DNA from 2 places in the Microbacterium sp. DMC48 genome. Region 2 is predicted to be linked to the other one. Evidence: predicted binding sites of a transcription regulator. Region 2 holds the regulator's gene; the other holds the start of a gene.
The links. The regulator LexA, encoded in region 2, represses DNA repair genes until DNA is damaged. The targets are predictions, from matches to a motif close to TCGAACANNTGTTCGA.
Positions count from the first base shown of each region.

Region 1: the regulator LexA is predicted to act here: its motif matches at 2,070-2,085, upstream of ACT53O_RS02410 (HNH endonuclease signature motif containing protein).

Region 1 covers NZ_JBQUZN010000003.1:514,889-518,292, forward strand. The annotation lists gene ACT53O_RS02400 (DeoR/GlpR family DNA-binding transcription regulator) at 1-222, opposite strand, end outside; gene ACT53O_RS02405 (DUF4406 domain-containing protein) at 269-673, shown strand; gene ACT53O_RS02410 (HNH endonuclease signature motif containing protein) at 741-2,048, opposite strand; gene ACT53O_RS02415 (nuclease-related domain-containing protein) at 2,212-3,261, shown strand; gene ACT53O_RS02420 (G5 domain-containing protein) at 3,216-3,404, opposite strand, start outside.
Region 2 covers NZ_JBQUZN010000003.1:36,884-40,287, reverse strand. The annotation lists gene ACT53O_RS00235 (methylenetetrahydrofolate reductase) at 1-246, shown strand, start outside; gene ACT53O_RS00230 (hypothetical protein) at 254-1,261, opposite strand; gene lexA (transcriptional repressor LexA) at 1,264-1,929, opposite strand; gene ACT53O_RS00220 (LysM peptidoglycan-binding domain-containing protein) at 2,239-2,619, shown strand; gene ACT53O_RS00215 (histidinol-phosphate transaminase) at 2,665-3,404, shown strand, end outside.

The DNA.
Region 1 (3,404 bases), 480 kb from region 2:
GGGGGCGACGGCGGCGCGGGAGGCGTAGTCGACGACGGCGGGCGAGGCGGGCAGGGCGCCGCCGTAGACGCGCACGGCGAGGCCGGCGGCATCGAGGTCGCGCAGATCGCGACGGATGCTGTCTTCGGAGAGGCCGAGCTCGGCGGCGATCTCTTTCGCGACGATGCGCCCATCGCGGCGGAGGCGGTCGAGCAGGAGGTCTTTGCGGGCAGCGGCGAGCATTCACGTTCTTTCTTGTTTTTGCACGTTATGTCTTAGTGTAGCCGACATGAGTACGTCTTTGATGATCTTGATCGCCGGCCCCTACGCATCCGGCACCGATGGTGACCCCGCGCTGATGGCGAAGAACCTGAAACGGCTCGAGACGGCGGCGTGGCCGCTGTTTCGAGCCGGCCACCTGCCGATGATCGGCGAATGGGTGGCGCTGCCGGTGCTCGACAGCGCGGGGGCGACGGGCCCGACCGACCCGCTGGCCGCGGAGGTGATGTACCCGACGGCGGAGCGCCTGCTGCAGCGCTGCGACGCGGTGCTGCGCCTGCCGGGAGCGTCGCGCGGTGCGGATCAGGACGTCGCGATCGCCGAGGCGCGCGGCCTGCCGGTGTACTACGCCCTCGAGGACGTTCCGGGCGTGACGGCGTCGACCCTGTCGGAGGGCGCCGCACCGCTGTCGTGACGCCACCGCGCCGCGGTTCTGACGACCGCGCGCCGGTGCACGGCATGCCGGACGGCCAGCGTGCGGATCAGAACGGCGGTGCGGAGTCGGCCATCACCGGCGGTGGCGCGGGACTCACGACGAACGCGACCGGCGGCACGGGTGCGTCTTCGCGGTAGAGGCGGCCGGTCGGGGATGTCCATTCCAGAACGCCGCCGGGATGTTGTCGCACCCTCCACGCGGTGAACTGCTTCATCGAATGGTGCCGCTGGCACAGGTGGGCCAGGTTCCACAGCGCGGTGGGTCCACCCCGGGCATGGTCGATGGTGTGGTCGATCTCGCAGCGGATGGCCGCGCGGCGGCATCCGGGAAAACGGCAGTGCTGGTCGCGGGCGCGCAGGAATCGCCGCTGCGGTCCGGCGGTGCGGTACCGGTCGACCGCGATGACGGTGCCGTCGACGGGATCGGTGAGCACGCGCGCGAGCGAGTGGGTCTCGGCAGCGAGGCACCGCGCGGTGGCGGCGTCGATGGGTGCGCGGCCGACCAGGTCGACGGGCCCCTCGTCGGCGCCGAGGAGGGTGAGGGCGGGCACGATGACCTGCACCTGGGCGCGGATCGCACCGAGCGTTCCCGGCCCGTCGCCGCAGGCGGTCGGATCGAGCGCCGGCGCGCCCGTCAGCAGCAGGTCGCTGAACACGTCGGCACGCACCTGATCGGTGGTGCGCGGGTCGTCGTCGGGAGTGCGCGCATCGATGATGACCGTCGCCTGCTGCGTGAGGCGGTCCATGACCCCTTCCGCGATGACGGTCGGAACCGTCGCGATGAGGTCGGACATGCCCTGGGCGCCCGGCACCACACGCACCCGTCGGCCGCGGCTCGCCTCCGCGTGCCGTTCGGTGAACGAGCGCTCGGCGCAGCGTTCGGCGAGGATCTCGACCGCGGAACGCACCCGGTTGGGGGTGTCGGCGGCGCACAGCCGAATCGCCTCCGCCTCGAACGGGGCCTTGCGATCGGCAGGCACGCACGCCCCGGCATCCAGGATCACGCGCACGTGGGCGCGGGTGAGGCGCCCGGCCTCCCACGCCTCAAGGGTGGCAGGGTAGCTCTCGACGAGTTCGCGCGCCTCTCCGATGCGCTGCTGCACCGTGCGGTCGGTCACCCGCATGACACCGCCGAGCTCGGCGGCGATCGAACGCAGGGCCATGTCGTGCACGCGCACCGAGCCCCGCTGGGTGGCGGCCTGACGCTCGGCGAGCTGGCCGGCCCGCGCGAGCAGCCGCACCTCAGCCACCTGGGCCGCCGAGACCTCTGCCAGCACCGTCTCGGTCTCGGCGACCAGAGCCGCGAGCACGGACAGCTGGTCGCTGTCTTCGCTCATCGGCGTGGTCTCTTCCATGCCTCAAGGGTAGCGACACCCTCGGACATTTGTTCGAATGATGAGAATGACATCGACGCCACCGATGTCGCGTCATGAACCGACGCGCGCGACATCTCTCTGTGTGAACGGGGCGCCCGAGGAGGCGCTCGCGCGCGCCACCGCACGATCCGTCAGGGAGAGAATGAACACCGTACTCGCCACATCCGCCGTCGCCACACCCGCAGAGACGCCGCTGCACGTCATCCTGCTCATCGTCGCCCTCACCGCTGTGGCAGCCGCAACCGGCGCGGCCGTCGCCGTTCGGTCGCGTCTGCGGCGCCGGCTGGAAGATGCCGAGCGCGCTCACCGGGCGGAGCTCGCCGCTCACGAGGCGTCCGCGGCGGCCGTCCGTACGCGGCTCCAGCAGCAGGAGGCGATGAGCGTGCACGCGCTCGAGGCGGAGCGCATCCGACGCAGCGAGCAGGTCGATGCGCTGCTGGCCCAGCTCAGCCACGGGATGAAGTGGGAGCAGACATCGCGGGAGTTCATCCGCCGCGAGGCGGCGGCGCTTCAGGTGGATGGGGTGCTGGTGACGAACCTCTTTCTCCTCACCGCCGACGAAGGAGGTGCGCCGTTCGTCACGCAGATCGATCATCTGCTCGTGACGGCGCAGGCGATCGTGGTCGTCGAGGCGAAGCACTGGCAGGGTGTGGTCTTCGACGATGTCGATCCGGCGACGCTTCATCCCGCGCTCGCGCCGGTCTCGGCATCGCTGAAGCTTCCCTCCTCGTTCGCGATTCACCTGCGCGGCGGCAAGAACACGCCGCTGAGCGTCGATCTGCGCCCGTCTCCGCGCGCGCAGGCTCGCGCGCAGGCCGCGCACCTGTCGCGGATGCTGAAGGCGGAACACGATCAGGTGTCGTGGATTCAGACCGCCGTGCTGTACAGCCACCCCGAGGTGCGACTGTTCAGTGGCACGCGCCCCGCGGGCGACTCACGCGGCCACGTGCAGACGCCAGCGCTCGACAGCGCGTCGTTTGGCGCATTTCTCCGTGGAGCGTTGCGCCGATCGACCGATACTCCGAACGACGTCCGGTCGATCGCGCGGTCTCTCGAGCCGCATGCGGCCGATGTTGTGGGCCTGGGTGAGATGAGTGGCGAGTGGCCCGACTTCTTCCGCAGTGCCGTCTCCCCCGACGCGACGCGTCAGCCGTTGCAGGCCCAGCCGTCTCCGTCGCCGTCGAGCTTGTAGATGTCGCGGCCGACGACGCGCGCGACGCCGTCGAAGTAGGCGGGGCCGTTGCCCTTGCCGCCCGCGCAGTCGACGTCGCTGGCGATGGGCACGCAGGCGTCGGCGTAGTTCGGGTCGCAGTTGCCCGGCGCGGCGGCGGGCGG
Region 2 (3,404 bases):
CCCGGGCGCCTGCGCCGTGTGCTCGAGCTCACCGGAGACGCGCGCCCCGACTCCCTCGCCGCGGCACTGGAGTCCGCTCCGGATGCCGCGGCGCAGCGCGAGGTCGGTCTCGCCCATGCCGCTGCGCTCGCCCGGGCCGTGGTGGCTGGCGGCGCCGAGGGCGTCCACCTTTACGCCTTCAACAATCACGAGACCGTTCTGGGTGTGCTGCGCACCGCGGGGCTGATCCCTGAACGGCGCTCGTAGGGGGCATTCAGTCAGAGGACGCGGTTGCCGCCGCGCGGCGAAGCCCCCAGCGGCGCCACGCATGGCGAACCGCCACCGCCGGCGTCGATGGACCGGCGAGCCACGCGCCGGCGGCGACGGCGAGCGCGATCGCCAGAGCTACGCCGGACGCGCCGACCACCGCCGATAGCAGCTGATCGTAGATCGCGACGGCTGCGGCCGGTGTCAGCGCCGTTCCGGCGGCGGCGGTCGACAGCGCCGCGCGGCCGACCGCAGTTGCGATCAGCAGTGCTCCGAGAGCCGCCGCCGCCCCGAGCGCCGCCCACCGGAGGGTGTCCACGCGTCGCCGAGCGAGCGCAATCCCGGCGAGGAACAGGATCGCGGTGGCGACCGGCATCCACCATCCCGCGTTCACGCCGAGCGCATAGCCCGTTCGGACGGCAGCGAGGGCATCCCCGGAGCCGATGATCACGACGTGGTCGACCGAGGGGATGAGCGTCGCCCACGCGACGTCACGCGCGCTCAGGCGTTCCTTCACGCCCGCCACGACGGCGCCGACCTGCACACCGAGTCCGGCATCGGTCTGCACCACGACGCCGGCGCCATCGGCGGTTGCGGCGAGCGTCAGCGCGCGGTGAGACTGCCGAAGGACCTCGTCCCAGACCGCTCCGAAGGTGTCGGAGCGGATCGCTTCGGCGATCGCGTCGTCCACGAGAGTCTGCGCGGCCGCAGCGGCGGGCGCCTGCAGTCGTCGCAGGGCGTCCGCAGCCCGATCGCCGACGCCGAGGGCGATGATGCCGTCGACGATCGAGCCGGCGAGAGCGCTCGTGTCGAGCTTCGCGTCGACGGCGTCGGTGGATGCCGCGATCACCGCGTCCTGGACGACGGTCGAGCGGGCCAGCGGCGCGAGCGTCGCGGTGAAAGCCTCTTCGTCCACCAGCTGCACCCTCGCCCACACGCTCAGGATGGACAGCGGCAGGCAGACGACGGCCAGGACGACCGCGACGGCCGACACGACGGCGCGCGCCCGCGACATGCTCAGACCGCGCGCAGGACGGCCACGACGCGACCGAGAACCACGGCGTCGTCGCCGAGGATCGGCTCGAAGGAGGAGTTGCGGGGGAGCAGCCACGTGTGACCGTCCCGCTGTCGGAAGGTCTTCACCGTCGCTTCGCCGTCCAGCATCGCCGCCACGATGTCGCCGTTGTCGGCCGTCGGCTGGGAACGCACGACGACCCAGTCGCCGTCGCAGATGGCGGCGTCGATCATCGACTCGCCGCTGACCTTGAGCATGAAGAGATCTCCCTTGCCGACCAGCTGACGCGGCAGCGGGAAGATCTCCTCGACCTGCTGATCGGCCGTGATCGGTACGCCTGCCGCGATGCGCCCGACCAGGGGGACGAGCGCGGCGTCACCGAGCGCGGGGGTGAGGTCGGCGGGGTTCTCCGCGGCGGCACCCGGCAGGTCGATGAGGACCTCCATCGCGCGCGTCTTGCCGGCGTCGCGGCGCAGATAACCGCTCAGCTCCAGCTGGTTGAGCTGGTGCGTGACGCTGGACAGCGACTTCAGGCCCACGGCGTCGCCGATCTCGCGCATGCTCGGCGGGTAGCCGAAGCGCGCGATGGAGGTCTGGATCACCTCGAGGATCTTCAGCTGCTTGTCGCTGAGGCTCTTACGCCTGCGTGTCTGAGGCTTGTCGGCCATGTCGCGCGCTCCTTCGATCGCGTCCCCGGAAGGCAGCGCCTTCGAATGTCGGAGGTTGGTGATGGGGTCATCTTGTCGAAACCGTATCCGGTTTTCGCACGGTCGTCCGGCACGTGTACGCGTGTCGGGTTCGATTCATCTGCGAGAACGGCAGGGCTTGACACTCGAACACTATCGAAGATAGATTCGGAACAGAGATTCGCATCCACCTCTCCCGGCCGAGAGGCGGATGCGAATCTCGAATCGAATCTTCGAAGTGACGCTTTCAACTCGACGCCCCGGAGCGGGACACGTCTCAAGGAGGAACTCATGACCACGATCGACATCCTCGGCGCTTCGCCCCGTGGCCGTGTCATCGCGGCGGCCCCGGTCACCCGTCTGCGCCTGACGGTTCGCGGTCGCCAGGTGCTCGCCTTCCTCGCTTCGGTCCCGGTCGTCGTCGCGCTCGGCATCGGCATCGTGTCCGGAGGCGGTGCGCTGGCCTCGAACGAGGGGGCGTCGGGAGTCACGTTCACCCATGTCACGGTGCAGCCGGGCGATACGCTCTGGTCGATCGCGCGCGCGGTCGCTCCCGACGTCGACCCGCGGGACGCGGTCGACGCGATCGTGCGGCTCAATGCGCTGGACTCGGGCAGCCTCGACGCCGGGCAGAGCATCGCGATCCCGGCCGAGTACTCCGCCGGTCGCTGAGCGGCCGCTGACCGACCTCGTCCGGGTCTCGCGGCGACCCCTACGATGGTGAGGGTGAGCGTTCGACTCGATGACCTTCCTCTCAGAGATGACCTGCGCGGCCTCACGCCGTATGGGGCCCCGCAGGCTCCGCTGCCCGTCGCGCTGAACGTCAACGAGAACACTCATCCGGTGCCGGAAGCGGTCGCGGACGACATCCTCGACAGCATCGCGCGCGCTCTTCGGGAGGTGAACCGCTACCCGGATCGTGAGTTCACCGCCGTGCGCGAAGGCTTCGCCGAGTATCTGGGTCACGGCCTCTCAGCCGCGCAGATCTGGGCCGCGAACGGATCCAACGAGGTTCTGCAGCACCTCCTGCAGGCGTTCGCCGGCCCCGGACGGACGGCGTTCGGTTTCGCGCCGACCTATTCGATGTACCCGTTGCTCACTCGCGCGACGGGTGCGACCTACGTCAGCGGGACGCGTGGCGTCGACTACACGCTCGCCCCCGACGACGCCGCGGCCCAGATCGACCGTGCGCAGCCCGACGTCGTGTTCCTGTGTGCGCCGAACAATCCGACGGGAACGCCGCTGGGTCTCGATGTGATCGAGGCGGTCTACGACGCGGCGCCGGGCATCGTGATCGTCGACGAGGCCTACCAGGAGTTCGCTCCCCGCGATTCCCGGTCCGCGCTGACGCTGCTGGCCGACCGGCCGCGCCTCGTGGTGTCGCGCACGATGAGCAAGGCCTTCGCTTTCGCGGGCGCTCGCGTCGGCTACCTCGCGGCCGACCCCGCCGTCATCGA